Regions from separate parts of the Massilia oculi genome, predicted to be linked through region 2. Evidence: predicted binding sites of a transcription regulator. Region 2 holds the regulator's gene; the other holds the start of a gene.
What was found. Region 2 encodes sigma-54, which starts transcription at its own class of promoters, with help from an activator protein. Its sites were predicted from a motif close to TGGCANGNAANCTGCTTT; they were not measured.
Positions count from the first base shown of each region.

Region 1: a site for sigma-54 is predicted at 2,279-2,296, ahead of DIR46_RS25760 (PEP-CTERM sorting domain-containing protein). Genes of this name have one in related genera too.

Region 1 is NZ_CP029343.1:5,759,350-5,767,409, forward strand. It holds gene DIR46_RS25745 (ATP-binding protein) at 1-713, shown strand, start outside; gene DIR46_RS25750 (response regulator transcription factor) at 700-1,239, shown strand; gene DIR46_RS25755 (c-type cytochrome) at 1,240-1,686, shown strand; gene DIR46_RS25760 (PEP-CTERM sorting domain-containing protein) at 1,704-2,216, opposite strand; gene DIR46_RS25765 (ZIP family metal transporter) at 2,386-3,147, opposite strand; gene DIR46_RS25770 (cation:proton antiporter) at 3,537-4,766, shown strand; gene DIR46_RS25775 (YbdK family carboxylate-amine ligase) at 4,753-5,874, shown strand; gene DIR46_RS25780 (MarR family winged helix-turn-helix transcriptional regulator) at 5,878-6,378, opposite strand; gene DIR46_RS25785 (bifunctional diguanylate cyclase/phosphodiesterase) at 6,484-8,060, shown strand, end outside.
Region 2 is NZ_CP029343.1:2,489,510-2,497,569, reverse strand. It holds gene DIR46_RS11545 (monovalent cation:proton antiporter family protein) at 1-914, opposite strand, end outside; gene DIR46_RS11540 (KpsF/GutQ family sugar-phosphate isomerase) at 1,071-2,069, shown strand; gene DIR46_RS11535 (KdsC family phosphatase) at 2,069-2,623, shown strand; gene lptC (LPS export ABC transporter periplasmic protein LptC) at 2,635-3,240, shown strand; gene lptA (lipopolysaccharide transport periplasmic protein LptA) at 3,289-3,837, shown strand; gene lptB (LPS export ABC transporter ATP-binding protein) at 3,849-4,601, shown strand; gene DIR46_RS11515 (RNA polymerase factor sigma-54) at 4,613-6,088, shown strand; gene hpf (ribosome hibernation-promoting factor, HPF/YfiA family) at 6,164-6,523, shown strand; gene DIR46_RS11505 (enoyl-CoA hydratase/isomerase family protein) at 6,647-7,732, shown strand; gene DIR46_RS11500 (DUF5694 domain-containing protein) at 7,817-8,060, shown strand, end outside.

The DNA of each region.
Region 1 (8,060 bases), 2.6 Mb from region 2:
CCGAGGAAGAGCACATCGTGCGCATGGGCCTGCTCGCCAGCGGCGCCGCCCACGAGCTGGGCACGCCGCTGTCGACGGTCTCGGTGATCCTGGGCGACTGGAAGCGCATGCCGGCCTTCCGCGACGATCCCGAGCTGCTGGGCGAACTCACCGAAATGCAGACCCAGCTCAAGCGCTGCAAGGCCATCGTCAGCGGCATCCTGCTGTCGGCCGGGGAGGCGCGCGGCGAGTCGGCCGAGCGCACCACGATCAGCCGCTTCCTCGACGAGCTCGCCATAGGCTGGGAGGCCAGCCGGCCGGTGCGCACCTTCATCTACAATAACCGGATCGCCGAAGACCTGCCGGTCGCGAGCGATTCGGCGCTGCGCCAGACGGTCGACAACCTGCTCGACAACGCGCTCGAGGCCTCGCCCGAGTGGGTCTATATGGACGCCCACATCGACGAGCGGACCCTGGTGCTGACCGTATTCGACCGCGGCCCCGGCTTCGCGCCCAGCATGCTGGCCCATTTCGGCAAGCCCTATCACTCGACCAAGGGCAAGCCTGGCGGGGGGCTGGGACTGTTCCTGGCGGTGAACGTCGTGCGCAAGCTCGGCGGCACCGTCACGGCGCGCAACCGGCGCCACGACGAGGGCGGCGGGGCCGAGGTGTCCGTACGCCTGCCGCTGGCGGCGATCGAACTCGAAGAGGAAATAGACGATGCAGAATCCTGAGCCGCTGCTGCTCATCATCGAAGACGACGAAGCCTTCGCCCGCACCCTTTCCCGCTCGTTCGAGCGGCGCGGCTACCGCGTGCTGGGCGCCACCGGCCACGACGAGGCCCAGGCGCTGCTGGCCCGGCACAACCCCGGCTACGCCGTGGTCGACCTGAAGCTGAAAGGGAATACCTCGGGCCTGGCCTGCGTCCAGCTGCTGCACGAGCACGACCCGGACATGCTGATCGTGGTGCTGACGGGCTTCGCCAGCATCGCCACCGCGGTGGAGGCGATCAAGCTGGGCGCCGTGCAATACCTGGCCAAGCCCTCGGACGCCGACGACATCGAGGCCGCCTTCGGCCACGTCGCCGGCAGCACCGACGTCGAGGTCACCAACCGCTCGACCTCGATCAAGACCCTGGAATGGGAGCGTATCCACGCCGTGCTGGCCGAGACCGATTTCAATATTTCCGAGGCCGCGCGGCGGCTGGGCATGCACCGGCGCACGCTGGCGCGCAAGCTCGAGAAGCAGCGGGTGAAATAGATGCGACTGGCACACATGCTGCAGGGAGTCCTGCTGTTGCTCGTCCTGGCTGGCTGCGGCCGCAGCGACACGGCGGACGTGGCGCAAGCCCCCGGCGAAGCGTCGCCGGCCCGGATCGAGGCGGGGCGCAAGCTGTTCGCGCGCTGCGCGGGTTGCCACGAAGTGGGGCCGAAGGCCGGGCATATCTACGGGCCGCATCTGAACGGGGTGCTCGGACGCAAGGCGGGCAGCGTGACGGGCTATGCCTATTCTCCGGCGCTGAAGGCGTCGACGCTGGTGTGGGACGAAGCGAACCTGGCGGCCTTCATCCGCGATTCGGAACAGGTCATCCCCGGCAACAAGATGCGCTTCATGAGCTTCCTGAGCGACCGCCAGGCCGGGGATATCGTGGCCTACCTGGCCACGCAGGGCGGGACCCAGGCTGGGCAAGACCAGCCGCGTCCCTGATGCGACTTATCTGACGCTTATTTGGCGCTCTTGCGGCGACGGGCGGCCAGCAGGCCCAGGCCGGCGGCCAGCAGTGCGGCGCTGGCCGGCTCGGGCACCTCGACCGGATCCGGCAGGGCGTCGAGGTCGCTGATGGTCAGCACGTAGTTGCCGAAGCCCGCGAATTCGGTGAGCGAGAAGGTGCCGAGGGTGAATGCGTGGCGCGATTCCTTGCCGGTGTACAGCTGCGGGCCGTTGGTGGTCAGCACGTAGCGGTCGGTGTAGAAATCGTACAGTTGCAGGCCGCCGCTGATCGCCGAATTGAAGAACGTGATGTCCAGGGCATCATAGCCCGGGAAGCTGCCCGCCACCTCGTTGAACGTCAGGCCGCCGTTGTTGTCGGAGCTGTCCGGATCGCGCTCGGTGTCCAGCTGCCAGCTTGCGGTGTAGTCACCGGTGAGCTTGAATTCGTACAGGGCGGCGTTGGCAACGCCGGCCGACAGCAGGGCGGTCGCCAGGGCCGCTTTCATCAGGTTTTTTACCAATTTCACGTGTTACTCCATCTCTATGTTCGATTATCGTAGACATCACAATGATGTCGCCGATGCAACACAAAGCAGGAAGTGTGCCTGAAAATTATCTTATTTATAATCAGACACTTGTATGCAAAATTTCAAGTAAATACACGCAGGAATGTAAAATTTCCCGACAGCAGCCTGCCTAGCTGCCCAGCTTGCTGAGTGCGAAGGCGGCCAGGAATCCGGCCGCCACGATCAGGCCCGCGAAGTCATGGGTTTCGTCGAACGCTTCCGGGATCATGGTGTCGACCACCATCGCCAGCACGCCGCCGGCAGCCACCGCCGTGGTCGCCGCCAGCATCTCGGGCGGAAAGCGGTGGAATACCGTGTAGCCGAGCAGGGCGGCCACGCCGGAAGACAGGGCGATCCCGGCCCACACGCCGTAGATGTGCGCCGGGGACCGGCCCGCCTGCCGCATCCCGGCCGCGCTGGACAGGCCTTCGGGCAGGTTGGACAGGAAGACCGCAGCCACCACCGCCACGCTGACGCCTTTGCCGCCCAGCAGCGACAGGCCGATCACGATCGATTCCGGAATACCGTCGAGCAGGGCGCCGAAGGCAAGCGCGGCGCCGCTGCCGTCCTGATGCGCTGACGCCGGGCGCGGCCCGGAGCGCTTGCGGTGGCGCGCCCCCTTGCGCGCCAGCCACCAGTTGGCGGCCGTGTAGAACAGGGCGCCGAGCAGGAAGCCGGTGGCGGTGGAAGCAAAGCCGCCGGTCTCGATCGCCTCGTCCATCAGTTCGAACGACAGCGCCGAGATCAGGACGCCGCTGCCGAAGGCCATGATGGCCGCCACCAGCCGCTGCGGAACCTTGAAACGCACGCCAATGTAGGCGCCCAGCAGCAGGGCGGCGCCCGCCAGCAATCCCCAGCCACCTGCCTGCAGCCATCCTGGTAAGGTATCCAATATCCCTCCTTTTGTTTCATGCATGCTAATATTTTCAGGCACATGTGGCGCGCACTGCTGGCCCATCGATGGCCGGCGACCCGGATTCCCATCCTGACGGACGGGTAGGGAGCCTATTGCCTGTCTGTACATTCGCACAAATAGGGTTGCCACGATTATATTTTTCGTGCAGTATAGCTGGGTGGCAACCGGCAGCGTCCGGTTGCCCCGATCAGCGATGAGGCGGCTCACACCGTTTCTTTTCGCCCCCCGCATCCGTCGGGGGGCATTTTTCGACACGCGGCGTAGCGTTCCCACAGTTGCCGCGTCTGGCGCTCCCCGCGCCGAATCGGACCATCGTGCCTGCGCGGCTCTCTGCCGCCGATCGGCGCGTCCCACCGGAGAACTGGATGAGCGAGCTGCTTTCACTCACGCATGCGCTGGCCTGGCCGCTGGCGCTGACGCTGGCCTGGATGACCGGCGAACTGCTGTACCGCTGGGCCAATGTGCCGCGCATCTCCATCTATGGCCTGTGCGGCTTCGTGTTCGGCAACCTGTCGAGCGGCTATCTGCCGCCGGCCCAAGCCGACAACTTCATGATGCTGGCCAATCTCGGATTCGGCCTGATGCTGTTCGAGCTCGGCTACCGCATCAACCTGCGCTGGCTGCGCACCAACCCCTGGCTGCTGCTCACCTCGGTGCTGGAAGCCGGTCTGACCTGGGCCGCCGTGTATTACGTCTCGCGCATCTGCGGCCTGGCCGTGCTGCCGGCCTGCCTGCTGGCGGCCCTGGCCATGGCCAGCTCGCCCGCCGGCCTGCTGCGCATCGTCAACGAGCAGGGCGGCGGCGGCCAGGTGACCGAGCGCGCGATGCACCTGACGGCCCTGAACTGCGTGCTGGCCGTGTTCGTGTTCAACGTGACGGTGGGCTTCGGCGTGTTCCAGACCTCGGGCGACGTGGTCCACGCCAGCTGGACCGGCCTGGTGGTGCTGGCGGCGTCGAGCGGCCTGGGCGCGGCGCTGGGCTGGCTGCTGCCGCTGTGGCAGCGCGTGGCCGGCCACGTGCGCAGCAATTCGACGCTGACGTTCGCGGTCTTCGTGTTCCTGCTGGTCGCGATCACCCATGTACTGAAACTGTCGCCGGTGCTGGCGGCGCTGACCTTCGGCCTGGTGGCGCGCCACCGCCGCGTCACCCTGAGCCCGGCCCAGCGCAACTTCGGCGCCCTGGGCGACCTGCTCACCGTGCTGCTGTTCTTCTTCGTCGCCACCACCATCGCCTGGCAGCCGACCGCCGAAGGGCTGATGCTGGGCCTGCTGCTGCTGCTGGTGCGCGCCCTGGTCAAGGTAGCGGTGTGCACCGCCACCGCGCGGGTGTCGGGCATCTCGGCGCGCAAGGGCGCCCTGACCGGGGTCGCGATCATGCCGCTGACGGTGTTCGCCATCATCCTGATCGAGCAGACCCGGCGTTCGGGCGTCGACCTGTTCGACACCCTCGCGCCACTGGCGCCATTGGCCGCGATGGCCATGATCCTCGAGGTGCTGGCGCCGATCCTGACCCAGATCGCGCTGACCGGCGCGCGCGAATCGGGTTTTGCAAAGTACAAGAATGTCGTGAAGGAGGACAAGGATGCCGCTGCCTGAGTTTTCGCGCTCGGAACCGCTGACCATGGGTGTCGAGCTGGAGTTGCAGCTCGTCGGCCTGTCGGATTTCGACCTGACCCCGGCCTCGCCGGACATGCTCGACCTGCTGGCGCGCGCGCCGTTTCCCGGCGCGGTCACGCCCGAGATCACCGAAAGCATGATCGAGATCAACAGCAGCATCCATACCGGCTACGCGCCGCTGGTGGACGAGCTGCGCCTGATCCGCGACACCCTGCTGCGCGCCGGCGACCGCCTGAACGTGGGCGTGTGCGGCGGCGGCACCCATCCGTTCCAGCAGTGGACCGAGCGCCGGATCTACGAAAAGCCGCGGTTTCGCGAGGTGTCGGCGCTGTACGGCTACCTGGCCAAGCAGTTCACCGTGTTCGGCCAGCACGTGCACATCGGCTGCGGCAGCGGCGACAATGCCCTGTTCCTGCTGCACGCGCTGAATCGCTACATTCCGCATTTCATCGCGCTGTCGGCCTCGTCGCCCTTCCTGCAGGGCAGCGACACCCAGTTCCACTCCTCGCGCCTGAATTCGGTGTTCGCCTTCCCGCTGTCGGGGCGCGCGCCGTTCCTGCTGAAATGGGAAGACTTCGAGCGCGACTATTTCAAGCGCATGGAAGACACCGGCATCGTGCGCAGCATGAAGGACTTCTACTGGGACCTGAGGCCGAAGCCCGAATACGGCACCATCGAGCTGCGCGTGTGCGACACCCCGCTCACGGTCGAGCATGCGGCGGCCCTTGCCGCCTACCTGCAAGCCCTGTGCAGCCACCTGCTGGAAGGGAACGAGCCGCCGCCGCGCGAGGACGACTACCTGGTCTACAACTACAACCGCTTCCAGGCCTGCCGTTTCGGGCTCGAAGGCAATATCGTGCTACCGCAGGAACACCAGCCGGTCACCTTGCGCGACGACATCCTCGCTACGCTGGCCCGCATCGCGCCGCACGCCGAACGGCTCGGATCGGGCGCCGCGCTGGCCCACCTGTCCCAGGTGACGAAAGCGGTCGGCGACGCCGCACAGCTGCGCATCGTGCATGAGCACGAGGGCAGCGTGGAGGCGATGGTTAATCTGGCGCTGGGGAAATTCCGCGGCGAGGTGTAGACCTTACGACTGGCTGAGAGGTATCTTGCCCGCGGCTTCGTCCGCATCCAGGCGGCCGATCAGCAGGGCCAAGTCCTGTTCCAGGCGCAGCAGGGTCGCTTCGTCCAGCGTCGCCAGCGCGCTCGGCAGCACACCGGCCGCCGGGCCGGGCACCCGGCGCAACACTTCCTGGCCCGCCGGCAAGATACGCAGTGCGACGTTGCGCCGGTCCGCGCCTTCGCGCGCCGCCACCACATAGCCACGCTCGACCAGTCCCCGCACCAGGTTGCTGGCGGTCGACTGGTGAATGTCCATCGCGCGCCCCAGGCTGGTGGCGCCGATGCCCGGCTGCTTCTCGATCACCGACAGCGCCCAGACCTGGGCTCCGCCCAGGCCCGAGTCGCGCTCGAGCTGGCGAAAATGTGTCTTGACGGCATTGAAGACGATACGGAACTGGCGCAGCACGCGCTGGGGCGGCGCATCGAGGGACGCGGGCAGGGCTTCTGGTTGAGGTTCGGGCGGCATGGGCGAGATGATAATCCAACAGCCCGCAAAGCGGGGCCGGGCAGCGCGCTTTTTCTTGGCATGCGAAATTCCCCCGAACGCCCCGTTCTGCGCTAGCATCGATTCATGCGAAGCGCATCCGCCAGCCCTGGTGTCCCGGAGCGCGGCCTGTCACGGGCCGCGATGGGCACCTGTCTGCTCGGCCTGGTGCTCACCTCGCTGCTGGGCGGCGCGGTGCGCACGATGGAATTTGACCGCGCCAACGCGGAATTCGACCAGCGCGCCGTGGTGCGGGTCGCGGCCGTCACCCGCGCCTTCGCCGAAGCCACCGACGCCGCGCGCGCCGTCAACCTGTTCTTCAGCGCCTCGCGCGAGATCACGCGCGAGGAGTTCGACGCCTTCGCCCAGCCGCTGGTGGCGCGCCACGGCTACCTGCAGGCGCTGGTGTTCCAGCGCTTCGTGAGCGACGTGGAGCGCGACGCCTTCGAGGCCCAGCGGCGCGCGTTCTGGCCGGGCTTCGAGATCCGCGAACGCGTCAGGACCGGCGCGCCGGCCCTGGTCCGGGCAGGCGTGCGCTGGCGCTACCTGGTCAACGACTATGTGACACCGATCGTCGGCAACGAGGTCACCTTCGGCTACGATGCCTGGTCGTACGCGCCCCAGCGGGTGTACACCCAGCGGGCGATCGACACCGGCGAACCGGCCGCCAGTCCCATCATCGACCTGCTGCAGGGCGGCGGCGCCCGCCATGGCGTCCTCATCACGCTGCCGGTCTACCGGCCCGGCGCGCGTCCTCTCGAGACGGCGGCGCGGCGCGCCACCGTGGTGGGCGCCACCGAGGTGGTGATCGACGTCGCCCAGTTGGTGGGCGGCACCCTGGAATCCGTGAGGCTGCTCGACGACGACAATTTCGCGCTGTCGCTGCGCGGCCCCGACGCCCTCGGCAACGTGGTCACCGCCTACCAGCACGGCAGCCTTGCCGCGCCCGACGGCTGGTGGGACCGTGTGCTGGACGGCATGGCGCTGCGCCGCGTGGAAGCGTTCGAAATCGCCGGCAGCCCCTGGCAGGTGGTGGTCGAGGAACAGCCCCCGGCCCTGGGCGCCCACATGGCCGAGCTGGTCGCGATGGTGCTGGGGCTGATCCTGAGCTTCGCCGCCGCCGGCCTGGTGCAGCAACGGGTGGCGCGCACGCGCCGCATCGAGGCCCTGGTCGAACAGCGCACCGCGGCGCTCGAGCGCGCCACCGGCTCGCTGCGGCTGTACGAACGCGCGATGGAAGCCAGCGCCAATCCGATCCTGCTGGTCGACGCGGAGCAACCGGGCTATCCGATCGAATACGTCAACCCCGCCTGCGAACGCACCTTCGGCTATTCGGCGCGCGAGCTGGCCGGCCAGCCGCTCAAGCTGCTCGCCGGCCTGGATGCCGACCAGCCTTCTGTGGAAGAGCTGCGCCAGGCCTTGCGCCAGCAGCGCGAGGAGCATGCCCTGGTCACGGCCCATACCCGCGACGGGGTGGAGCTGATCAGCGACGTCTACGTGGCCCCGGTGCGCCGTCCCGACGGCCATGCCGGGCATTTCGTGGTCACCGTCTACGACGTCACCACCGCCAAGCGCTACGAGGCCGAGCTCGAGCGCCATGCCCACTACGACACGCTCACTGGCCTCGCCAACCGGTCCTTGCTGTCCGACCGCATCGAGCGCGC
Region 2 (8,060 bases):
AGCAGGAGCAGCACCAGCCACCAGTGCCTGGCCACCATCCCCAGGTCGAGCAGCATGCCGATCGTGATGAAGAACAGCCCGAGCAGCACGTCGCGGAACGGCTTGATGTCTTCTTCCACCTGATGCTTGTACGGGGTCTCGGAGATCAGCATGCCGGCGACAAAGGCGCCGAGGGCCAGCGACAGGCCGGCCTGCTCGGTGATCCAGGCCGCGCCCAGGGTCACCAGCAGCAGGTTGAGCATGAACAGCTCCTGCGAGCGGCGCTTGGCGACGATGGTGAACCAGCGTCCCATCAGCTTCTGGCCGAAGAACAGCAGCAGGGCCAGCACCAGCGCCGCCTTGGCCGCTTCCACCCCGAGCGTGATCGCCATGTCTTCCGGATCGCGCGCCAGCGCCGGGATCATGATCAACAGCGGCACCACCGCCAGGTCCTGGAACAGCAGGATGCCGACGATGCGCCGCCCATGCTCGCTTTCGAGCTCCAGCCGCTCGGTGAGCAGCTTGACGACGATGGCGGTCGAGGACATCGCCAGCGCGCCGCCCAGCGCGAAGGCGGCCTGCCAGCCGAGCGGAATGCCGGGCAGGGCCCAGGCCACCAGCAGTCCGATCCCCATGGCGGCCACGATGGTCGACACCACCTGGGCCAGGCCCAGCCCGAACACGATGCGCCGCATCGATCGCAGCTGCCCGAGCGAGAACTCCAGGCCGATCGAGAACATCAGGAACACGACCCCGAACTCGCCCAGCGCATGGGTGGTCGGGCTGTCTTCGGCCAGGGCCAGGGCGTGGGGGCCGATCAGCACACCGACGGCGAGGTAGCCGAGCATCGGCGGCAGATGAAGGCTACGGAAGGCGACCACGCCCAGGACGGCGCAGCCCAGAAGGAGGAGGGTGAGTTCGAGACCGGAATGCATTGATGCGATGCTGGGATAAATGGCAAAAATGTTGATCTTATGGCACTAGCCAGGTGTGGTGCGGCATGCGCTTGTTATCGTTTGTTACGACTGGCAAGTTTTTTGCTTTCCCAATTCGTTTATACTTCCAAAATGAGTGTAACCGATGAAAAAATAATGCCGAAAAGTTTTGACGAGACCCTCGCCCGGCGCGTGCTGGAATTGGGTCGCGAAACGCTGTCGATCGAAGCCGACGCCATCCGCGCGCTGCAGGCGCGCCTGGGCGACGACGACAGTTTCGTGAACGCCGCGCGGCTGATCATGGCCTGCGACGGCCGCGTGGTCGTGTCCGGGATGGGCAAGTCGGGCCACATCGGCCGCAAGATCGCCGCCACCCTGGCGTCCACCGGCACTCCGGCCTTCTTCATGCACCCGGGCGAAGCCGCGCACGGCGACCTGGGCATGGTCACCAAAAACGATGTCGTGATCGCGATTTCCAATTCGGGCGAATCGTCCGAGATCCTCGACATCCTGCCGGCCGTGAAGCGCCTGGGCGCACGCGTGATCGCCATGACCGGTAAACCATCCTCGCGCCTGGCCATGCTGGCCGACGTGCACCTGAACATCGCGGTGGACAAGGAAGCCTGTCCGCTCAACCTGGCGCCGACCACCAGCACCACCGTCACCCTTGCGATGGGTGATGCGCTGGCCGTGGCGCTGCTCGATGCGCGCGGCTTCCGGGAGCAGGACTTCGCGCTCTCGCATCCGGGTGGCGCACTGGGCCGGCGCCTGCTGACCCATGTGCGCGACGTGATGCGCAGCGGCGACGCGGTGCCGAGCGTCGGCCCCGAAACCTCGCTGGTCGAGGCGCTGCTCGAGGTCACCCGCAAGGGCCTCGGCATGACCGCCATCGTCGACGCCGAAGGCCGTCCGGTGGGCGTGTTCACCGACGGCGACTTGCGCCGCGTGATCGAGCGCATGCACGACTTCTCGGACATCCAGATCCGCGACGTGATGCATGTCAACCCGCGCCGCGTGCGCCCCGAGCAGCTGGCGGTCGACGCCGTCGCCGTGATGGAAGAATTCCGCATCAACCAGATGCTGGTGGTCGACCAGGACGACCGCCTGGTCGGCGCGCTGCACATCCACGACCTGACCCGCGCCAAGGTGATCTGATGAGCGACACGTTTATCCCAGCCATTACCCCATTGGCCCACATGGAACGCGCGGCGCGCATCAAGGTCATGATCTTCGACGTCGACGGCGTGCTGACCGACGGCAGTCTGACCTATGGTCCGGAAGGCGAAGTCACCAAGACCTTCAACGTCCTCGACGGCCTGGGGATCCAGTTATTGAATAAAACCGGCGTGCAGACCGCGATCATCAGCGCGCGCCTGTCGCCGATCGTCGTCAAGCGCGCGGCCGATCTCGGCATCTCGCACGTCCACCAGGGCATCCACGACAAGCGCATCGGCTTCGCCAGGCTGCTGGAAGCGACCGGCTTCACGGCCGAGCAGTGCGGCTACATCGGCGACGACGTGATCGACCTGCCGCTGTTCGCGCGCGTCGGCTTCGCCGTCGCGGTGCCGACCGGCCACCCCGAGGTGCAGCATCGCGCGCACTACGTCACCAGGAATGGCGGCGGCCGCGGCGCGGTGCGCGAGGTGTGCGACCTCGTGATGCGCGCCCAAGGCACCTACGACCAGGCGCTCGCGCCGTACTTCGCCTGAGGTTATAAAAAATGGCTACCGTCGTCGTCAACAAGCGCACCGCGCACCGCTGGAATCTCCTGGCGATGATCGTGATCGGCACCTTCTTCGCCTTCGGCAGCTTCTGGCTGCTGCAGCTGATGCAGGCGTCCGACATCGACGCCCAGCTCGGCGGGCCGCCGGACGAACCTGACTACATCGTCGAGAATTTTTCGTTCGTGCGCATGACCGAGAATGGCCAGCCGAGCTATCTGGTGTCGGGCAAGCGCCTTGCGCACATTCCGAATGGCGACGTGTCGCACGTCGACGAGCCGGTGCTGCGCGGCGTCGAGCCGGGCCGCCCGCCGATGACGGTGGTCGCGAAGAACGCGCAGATTCATCACCAGGAGCACCGGGTCGAACTGATGGGCGACGTCGACCTGCAGCGTCCCAAGACCGCGCAGAGCGAGGCGCTGCGCGTGCGCAGCCAGGCGCTCACCGTGCTGCCCGATGAAGAAATCGTGAAGACCGATCTGCCGATCGACATGCAACTTGGCGCGTCCACGCTCAAGGGCACCGGCATGGTCGCCAACAATGCGACCCAGCAGATGCACCTGTCCAGCCGCGGCCAGATCGTCTATCCGCCACGCCAGCGCTGATCCTTGAACGACGTGCGCCGCGTGCCAACCCGAGACCCGTTTCCAACCATGAAAAAACTCCTTGCTGCCGCTTTCCTTTCCCTGCTGTCGCTGACCGCGGCCGCCGAGCGCGCCGACTCGCTCAAGCCGGCCACCATCGAATACGACTCCGCCGACGTCGACGGCATCACGGGCACCCGCGTCTTCACCGGCAACGTGGTCCTGACCCGCGGCACGCTGCTGCTCAAGGCCGACCGCGCCGTGGTCAACGAGTCGCCGGAAGGGTATATGAGCGTGACGCTCACCGCGTCCAACGGCAAGCTGACCACCTTCCGCCAGAAGCGTGACGGCGGCCCCGACCTGTGGGTCGAAGGCCAGGCCGAGCGCATCGAGTACGACGAGCGTTCCGAGCTGGTGCGCCTGTACTCGAACGCCCTGATCAAGGAGCTCGAGAATTCGCGCATGACCAACCAGATCACCGGACCTTTCATCTCCTACGACAACCGCAAGGAAGTGGCCACCGTGCGCAACGACGTCAGCGGCCAGACCAAGGCCGGCGGCGGACGCGGCACCCTGATCCTGTCGCCCAAGCGCGCCCCGGCCGGAGGCGCGCAATGACGGCGATCCCGATGGAGCTGGGCGATTGCAGCACCCTGGTCGTCAAGGGCCTGCAGAAAAGCTATGGCAAGCGCCTGGTGGTGCGCGATGTGTCGCTGCAGGTCGAATGCGGTGAAGTGGTCGGCTTGCTGGGTCCGAACGGCGCCGGCAAGACCACGTCGTTCTACATGATCGTCGGCCTGGTGCCGTCGGATGCCGGCTCGATCGACATCAACGGCACCGACATCACCAGCCTGCCGATCCACCGCCGCGCGGTATTGGGCCTGTCCTACCTGCCGCAGGAGGCGTCGGTGTTCCGCAAGCTGACGGTGGAAGAGAACATCCGCGCCGTGCTCGAGCTGCAGAAGGACAACGGCAAGCCGCTGTCGAAAGACCAGATCAACGAGCGCCTCGACACCCTGCTGGCCGACCTGCAGATCGAGAAGCTGCGCGAGAATCCGGCGCTGTCGCTGTCGGGCGGCGAGCGCCGCCGCGTGGAAATCGCGCGCGCGCTGGCGACCAATCCGCGCTTCGTGCTGCTCGACGAACCGTTCGCCGGCGTCGACCCGATCGCCGTGATCGAGATCCAGCGCATCGTGCGCTTCCTGAAGGAGCGCCGGATCGGCGTTTTGATCACCGACCACAACGTGCGCGAGACGCTCGGCATCTGCGACCGCGCCTACATCATCAACCAGGGCGCGGTGCTTGCCTCCGGCCGCCCTGACGACATCATCGCGGACGAGTCGGTCCGCCGCGTGTACCTGGGTGAACACTTCCGCATGTGAGCGACGCCTAGATGAAACAGTCCCTGCAACTTCGCACTTCGCAGCACCTCGCGCTTACGCCGCAACTGCAGCAGTCGATCCGGTTGCTGCAACTGTCGACGCTCGAGCTGCACCAGGAGATCGAGCAGATACTGGGCGATAACCCCTTGCTCGAGCGGCTCGACGATCCGCTCGACCGTTCGGTACGCTTGCTGGCCGATGGCGCGATCAACAATGCGCCCGCCAACGGCGAGGCGCCACCGGCCCCCGGCCAGCAGGCCGAAGGCCAGGACGCGCCGGCGCAGGAGGGCGAGGGTTTCGAGAACGGCGCGGACCACGATCGCTTTGATGCCGACTGGAGCGAAGGCGGCGCGCCATCGTCGGGCGGCGGCGAGGACGAGGACGGCCGCCCGCAACTGGAAGCCTGCGCTATAACCCTGCGCGAACATCTGATGGAGCAGGTGCGCGAAGCCACCTTGTCGGCGCGCGACCGTGCGCTGGCCGAGCTGGTGATCGATGCGCTGGACGACAACGGCTACCTCGAGGAGCCGCTCGACGAGATCCACGCCAGGCTGCCCGAAGAGCTCGGGATCGAGATCGACGAATTGCGCTGCGCGCTGGCGCTGGTGCAGAGCATGGACCCGGTGGGCGTCGGCGCGCGCAGCGCGGCCGAGTGCCTGGCGCTGCAGATCCGGCGCATGCCCGGTGTGCCGCTGGTGACGCGGCGCATGGCGCTGACCATCGTCGAGGGTTACCTGAGCTGGTTCGCCCAGCGCGAATACAGCAAGCTGAAGAAGGCGCTCGACTGCGACGACGAAGACTTGCGCGAGGTGCAGGCCGTGGTGCGCCAATGCAATCCGCACCCGGGCGCGGCGTTTGCCTCGAACGTGTCGGACTACGTGGTGCCGGACGTGATCGTGCGCCGTTCCAAGAGCGGCTGGGCGGTCACCCTGAACCCGGACGTGATGCCGCGCCTGCGCGTGAACAGCCTGTACGCCAGCCTGCTCAAGCAGGGCAAGAGCGAGGCGCAGATGGGCGCGCAGATGCAGGAAGCGAAGTGGCTCATCAAGAATATGCGCCAGCGATTCGACACCATCCTGCGTGTGGCGGAGGCGATCGTCGAGCGCCAGCGCAATTTTTTCTCGCATGGCGCGGTTGCCATGCGGCCCCTTGTTTTACGTGAGATAGCTGATACACTAGGCCTACACGAGAGCACAATTTCTCGTGTCACAACGCAGAAATACATGCTGACCCCGCACGGCATGTTTGAGTTGAAGTATTTCTTCGGCAGCCACGTTGCCACCGAGGCGGGAGGCGAAGCATCCTCGACGGCAATCCGTGCGCTCATCGCACAATTGACAGGAGCAGAAGACCCTAGGAACCCATTGTCCGACAGCAAGATCGCGGAGATGCTCGGGGAACAAGGCATGGTCATCGCGCGCCGGACGGTTGCAAAATACCGTGAAGCCCTCAAGATACCCCCTGTAAGCCTCCGCAAGTCCTTGTAACTGCGCCGTCCACACCCGTCGTGCCTTGTCGCGTTGGTGTGGTCCACACGGTGCAACCTTTTCAAAGGAGTGTGTATGAACCTCACAATCAGTGGCCATCATCTCGAAGTAACCCCCGCCATCCGTGAATACGTTCAGAATAAGCTCGAGCGCATCATTCGCCATTTCGACCAGGTGATCGACACCCACGTCTTCCTGGCCGTCGACAACCTCACTGAAAAAGAAAAAAGGCAGAAAGCAGAGATCAACGTCCAGGTGTCGGGCAAGACCCTGCACGTGGCAAGCGTCGCGCAAGACCTGTACGCCGCGATCGACACGCTGATGGATAAACTGGACCGACAGATCCTCAAACACAAGCAGCAATTGAAAGACCATAGCCGTACCTCGATCAAACGCATGCCGGAAATCGGCGGCGAAGACGCTGCTGTCGCCTGATCAGGCGCAGGGCTCACACTAGCTAAGGGCGTCTGAGGGGACGCCCTTTTTGCATCCAGCGTTTCAGTTCTACCCGAGGCGCGTGTTCGGTAAAATGCAGGTCTCTTCATGATGGATCAACCCATGACCGACCACGTCCTGACCCGCATCGCCAACCGCACCGGCATCATCACACTGGACCGCCCGAAGGCGCTCAATTCGCTGTCGCTCGAGATGGTGCGCGCATTGACCGACATCCTCCTTGGCTGGCGCGACAATGGGCGGGTCGATGCAGTCGTGCTCACCAGCAGCAGCGAGAAGGCCTTGTGCGCGGGCGGCGACATTCGCTTCTTCCATGAAGTCGGACAGAAGGGGCCGACCGGCGGCAGCGCGCTGCTCGAGGATTTCTTTACCGAAGAATACGCGCTGAACCACCTGATCCACTTCTATCCCAAGCCCTATATCGCCATCATGGACGGCGTCGTGATGGGCGGCGGCATGGGCATCGCCCAGGGCGGGCCGGATTGCGGCCTGCGCATCGTGACCGAACGAACGAAGATGGCCATGCCCGAAGTGAACATCGGCCTGTTCCCGGACGTCGGCGGCAGCCACTTCCTGTCGCATGCGCCGGGCCGGCTCGGCAACTACCTGGGCCTGACCGGCCTGACGATCAAGGCCGCCGACGCGCTCTACGTGGGCCTGGCCGACGTGTTCGTGCCCAGCGCCGAGCTGCCGGCCCTGAACGCGTTGATCGAGACGACCGGCGGCGCCGCACTTCCCGCCGCCATCCGCGCCTTCGCCGCGCCGTTCGCGCAAGCGGCAGGCGAGAGCGAGCTGCAGGCCCGGCGCACGCTGGTCGATACCCACTTCGGCGCCGGCTCGGTCGCCGCCATCATGGCCTCGCTCGAACGCGACGAGACGCCGTTTGCGCAGCAAGCCCTGAAGGCGATGCGCCAGCGCTCGCCGCTGTTGATGTGCGTGACCCACGAGCTGCTGGCGCGCGGCGCTGCGCTGTCCGTGGCCGATTGCCTGCGCATGGAGCGCTCGCTGGTGCGCCGCAATTTCGAGCATGGCGAAGTGCTCGAAGGCATACGCGCGCTCGTTATCGACAAGGACAATGCGCCGCAATGGAATCCGCCGGCGCTCGAACAGGTCACGCCCGACATGGTGGCGCGCTTCTTCGAACCGGTGTGGCCTGGTCACGCGCATCCGCTCAGGCATCTCGCATAAGCGGGAGCATGCATATCGATTTTTGCGTGACAGCGCATCGACGAGGTGTGAACATCGGGTCTTCATGACTCGAAAGGAAGACCGATGCGCCTGCGTGCCCTGCTGATCTCGATGACGCTATGCGGCGGCGCCGTCGCGCAAGATTACCAGCCGGCCTTCGATCCGAGCCGGCTCAAGGGCCCGGCCGCAGGGCCGGCCAGCGAGATCATGGTGCTCGGTTCGCCCCACCTGTCGCAACTGCCCAAGACCTTCCAGCCATCGAGCCTGTCCCTGCTGAACGACCGGCTCGCGGGCTGGAAGCCGCAGGCGATCGCGGTCGAGGAGCGTT